Regions from separate parts of the Paenibacillus wenxiniae genome, predicted to be linked through region 1. Evidence: predicted binding sites of a transcription regulator. Region 1 holds the regulator's gene; the other holds the start of a gene.
What was found. The regulator CtsR, encoded in region 1, represses protease genes until heat stress. The targets are predictions, from matches to a motif close to ATGGTCAATAAAGGTCAAACA.

Region 1 (2,410 bases):
CCGGATATAGACACTGAATACGCAGATGATCTTCCTCATTGATCATAATGCTCACCGATTCGTTCTCCGCCAGCAATACCGCGCCAGCGCGTGATTCATTGATCAAATTCGGACTGATCAGATGCTTTTCCATTAGAACTTCCTTGTCTACATCATCCAGCTCATCCAGCACAAGCGGCTCAAATGGTCCCTGCGCCTGCACGCCTTCATCTTGCAGCGCAGCGGTCAATCGTTCGCGTACCTGCTGAGCTTGCTCGGTGGAAGCGATAATCGGGAATGGCTGATGCACCAGATTGCGGGCAATACGCACCCTGCTGCTGATTACAACATCCGAGTAATCTCCGCCCTTTTGCATCCATTCACTCAAAGGCTTTTCGGTAAAACGGAGATTCGGCATACGTCATTCCTCCTTACAACTCCTGTGAAATTTGCTTATCCAGCTCGCGAATCTGATCTCTGAGCTGCGCTGCCTGTTCAAATTCCTCTTCGGCAATACGCTGCTTCATCTGCTGGCGTAGATCATTAACCTGCCGTCTCACTTTAATCTGTTTACCTGCACGCGCTGGCAACTTACCTGCATGGGCGGTACTGCCATGTACACGCTTGAGCATCGGATCAAGCTGGCCGTCAAACGTCTGGTAACAGGAGCTGCAACCAAATCGTCCGAGCTTACGGAATTGTGCATAGGTCATTCCGCATTCCGGACATTGCAGTTGCTGTGCTGGCGGCATTCCAGCGATCTTCGCTTTATTTCCTGCATCAAAATCCATTAATCCAGACAACAGATTGTGGATGGAAAAGCCTCCGGAAGTGCCCGGAATCAGCTCGCCCTTTTCACGCGCACAATGTTCGCAAATGTGAAATTCAGTCTTTTCGCCATTTACGATTTTGGTGAAATGCAGGGTAGCCGGCCGTTGCTGGCATTCCTGACAAATCATTCAAATAACCCCCTTCTCCCGAGTGATTAAGAGCCGAGCAAAGCGATCAACATCGCTTTCATCATTCTTGCACGGACTTCATCTCTATAGGGAAGATTGATTGAAATGACATCTCTACATACAACCGCACGCATCAGTTCAGACTCACGTTTGGAGATCAACCGTGCCTCCAGCAGCTGATAAATCAGCCCCTCCGCAGCACTCTGGCTCATACTCTGACCGATACTTTCATGGATATGAGTATGAATTGTCGATTGCGCCGGTAGCTCAATCCGCCGAATACGGATATAACCGCCACCACCACGCTTACTTTCTACCAGATAGCCCTTTTCCAATGTGAATCTCGTGCTGATCACATAATTGATCTGTGACGGTACACAGGAAAATTGATCAGCTAGATCATTACGCTGAATCTCCAGCGCGCCTTCGCCTTCTTGAAGCATGCGTTTTAAATATTGTTCGATAATGTCGGAGATATTACGCATCGTATCCTCCTCCATGTATAGTCAAAACATGAATTCGTCAATGATAATATCAAAGTCTACATAAATAACAATTAACCATATCGTTCATGGTCAGAAACGAATGCATAACACAGTTATTGTGACATTTAGGTCGCCATTTCCAGGCATTACCACATCCATTTCCAGTATTTATGATTTTCAAATACGACGTGCAACGAAAAGGATGAGTTCTAGTACAAAATCGTTCCTTTTCATCAGGGTAAATGAACACCATTGCTCGCTGACTTTGACTTTCTTTGACTTTATAATATTATACCATAAAATCCCGTTTTGCCAAGACTGCATCTATAACGTAACTTTCTTATAACGTACCTTCGATAATAATCGTATCCGTATGCGCCAGCTTGGATCGAATCCAGGCTGTAAACTGATCTACAAATGTACGCTGGTCTGCATTTTCTGGAATACAATGATCCAGTTCCTCAAGTATATTCGTCCATGTCGCAGCTGAAATCGGATTATCCCAGCAAGGATCAAATGCGTCATATTGTTCTCCGGTACGCGGATCGATCAATGGATATTGCGCTTTAACGATCGGTAAAATACATTCAAAATCATCGCTGTATATGAAAAGCATCGACTCACTTTTCTGCTTAGCGTCATCTTCTTCAGAGCTAAAAATATAGCCAGGGTTATTTCTAGGACCACGGTATTGATAAATGAGCTTCGGTATAGTCATAGCAATGGCTCCTTCGGTATGGACGATGTAAACGGCTAGATTGATTATGTAAGCGGTTAGCAACTCCAATGTATTTTTAAAAATGATCATGCTAAATATGTGCTTAAACGTCTGATTTTTTGTAACTTTCCAGCTTCTATACCGAGCATTGTAACCATTTATCCATCGTCCCGCAAATTTGATAATTCAGGCTTCCGTTTATAGCTATATTATGGTGCCGCCCATACGGTCGGTACACCTACATCAGCAGTATATCGACATGTCGCTTA
Region 2 (2,410 bases), on a different contig from region 1:
CGATGGAATTCGCCTGGTATTCCATATTTTCGCCAAGTCCGCCTCTTGCCGGAACGAACCAGGCATCCCTGAGCGGAGCTGGTAAGGTTGGATTCAATTGCTCCGCCACCTCAGCCAGCGTAAAACCGCCGGTTACAGCCACAATATCATCGTCGCGCATCACACTGAGCAGTGCTCGTGCGCCTGCTCGTCCCAGATTCTGCTTCGTACTAACCGAAGTGTCGCTGTCTCCAGGCACAATGGTGACCTGCTGTAGTCCGTAAGCCTCGCGGATACGATCTTCCAGAACGGATAAACCAAGTAGCTCTTCCATTAATGGCTCAAGCTCTTCAAGCAGTTGTCTGCCTGCATCGCTAACACGCATTCCCGTGCTCTCAATCTCCAGCAGTCCCTGCGCCTTGAGTAGATCAGTTTCAGCGCGCAGCACACGCTCCGTCATGTTGAGCGAAGCGGCAAGTGATCTGCGTCCAACTAACCCCGTCATCATAACCTGATGTAAAATCGCGTATCTTTTTTTTAGTACGTCAGTGAGATCGGGCAGAAGCTGCTTTTGTATTTCCAATAATTTGCGCATGCTTTCCACTCCTGCAACTTATCTCGCTCAGTGTAATCTCATTTCATTTAACCAGGCTTTGGTATTTGGACTCAAAATGTCCCAGCATAACTTTTTAAGTCCCACATCTATATTAACCAATTTTCGATGCAGAAGCAAGTATAGATGACAACTATTTGTGGAAGGTTGGCGTAATACATTTTGTAAGGGCTACCTTGCTTTTTAAAGTTCTTTCATCTATAATCATTCTTGCTGTTGCTTATTTGCGCCCGTGGTCCAATGGATATGACGTAGGCCTCCGAAGCCTGAGATCCAAGTTCGATTCTTGGCGGGCGCGCCACTTAGTTTCACAACATGATGGAGAAGATATTCGGAAAAGAATAATCATCCTGTCGCACAGTGTTCCAGTATTAGTTATACCAGATATTTGTTAAATACATATTATTTCCATGTATGAATCGTGGAAACGCACGTTAACCAGCAGATGCTGGTTATTTTTATATGTGGCTGTAGATGCAAAATAAGCAGGCTCCTTCTTCTATTAACCCAATTTCCAGTAAATTAGGCATTTTTAGGGCGGATAGTTTGACTTTCTTTGACTTTTAGTTTGAACTGCCCTATAATGTGGTAAGAACAATTGATTCTTGTCATTGTTTGACCAGAGATTCCACTATATAATGACATTTACGATGATCGTAATTTGAGGAGGGTTTCTAGTGAGTTATATCCCTATGGTCGTAGAACAGAGCAGTCGAGGCGAACGCGCTTACGATATTTATTCCCGTTTGCTGAAAGACCGCATCATCTTTCTAGGTTCGGAAGTTAATGATGTTGTAGCGAATGCGATTATTGCACAAATGCTGTTCCTGGAAGCCGAAGACCCGGAAAAAGATATTCACCTTTACATTAACAGCCCTGGTGGTTCAATCACGGCAGGGATGGCCATTTATGATACAATGCAATTCATCAAAGCCGATGTGTCCACGATCTGTGTCGGTATGGCAGCAAGCATGGGCGCGTTCCTGCTGAATGCTGGTGCCAAAGGCAAGCGCTTTGCATTGCCAAACAGTGAAGTGATGATTCACCAACCACTCGGTGGTGCACAAGGTCAAGCGACCGATATCGAAATCAGAGCACGTCGCATTCTGAAAATGCGCGATAAGCTGAACAAAATCCTGGCTGATCGTACCGGTCAACCGCTGGAACGTATCGAGCGCGATACCGATCGTGACTATTTTATGACGGCTGCTGAAGCTGCTGATTATGGTCTGATCGATAAAGTCATCGAAAAAACACCTCCACAGGGCGTGTAATAACGACCTCTGCACAGGTAGAATAACAGGAAAAAGCTGCAACGGAATGAGCCGTTGCAGCTTTTTTGTATTTATGATGTTGTGTATATTGTATTTACGATGTTGCGTGTATTCTATTTTGTATGCTGTTATATGCAATCTATTCATCGTACAGGTATATATGATGATCAAATAGCATCTCCTATATCGTTATTGATACGCTTTTAGCGGATTCGTACCGGCTTTCAGTAGCTGATTAAAAGTAAAATGAAATTCTGGAGTACCTGCTGCATACGGCGCAATCGCATATTGCTGGAAGAAGATCGTAAAGCCACTGTCCGTCAGGTAGTAATCATCCAGATAAGCACTAGAATTTTTGGACAGTTCGTTAAACGAATCCAGTGTACCGTCTTCCGCGCCATCTTGCTTTTTAATTTCATTTTGCAGCAGCTGTTTGAGATCCTGACGATACGAAGCATTCGACTTCAGCAGATCATTCAATTTCAGCGCTTTACCGTCCTGGAGTGAGAACGTCATACCTGTTAACGTCTCTCCACCATGTGCA

Region 2: a site for CtsR is predicted at 1,136-1,156, ahead of clpP (ATP-dependent Clp endopeptidase proteolytic subunit ClpP). Genes of this name have one in related genera too.

Annotation. Positions count from the first base shown of each region.
Region 1 is NZ_JBCGUH010000019.1:57,739-60,148, forward strand. Features, by position in the region: gene mcsB (protein arginine kinase) at 1-397, opposite strand, end outside; gene mcsA (protein-arginine kinase activator protein McsA) at 411-938, opposite strand; gene AAHF22_RS21585 (CtsR family transcriptional regulator) at 965-1,423, opposite strand; gene AAHF22_RS21590 (hypothetical protein) at 1,764-2,141, opposite strand.
Region 2 is NZ_JBCGUH010000020.1:34,428-36,837, reverse strand. Features, by position in the region: gene AAHF22_RS21815 (sugar-binding transcriptional regulator) at 1-574, opposite strand, end outside; tRNA gene AAHF22_RS21810 (tRNA-Arg) at 819-893, shown strand; gene clpP (ATP-dependent Clp endopeptidase proteolytic subunit ClpP) at 1,270-1,866, shown strand; gene AAHF22_RS21800 (DUF3298 domain-containing protein) at 2,056-2,410, opposite strand, start outside.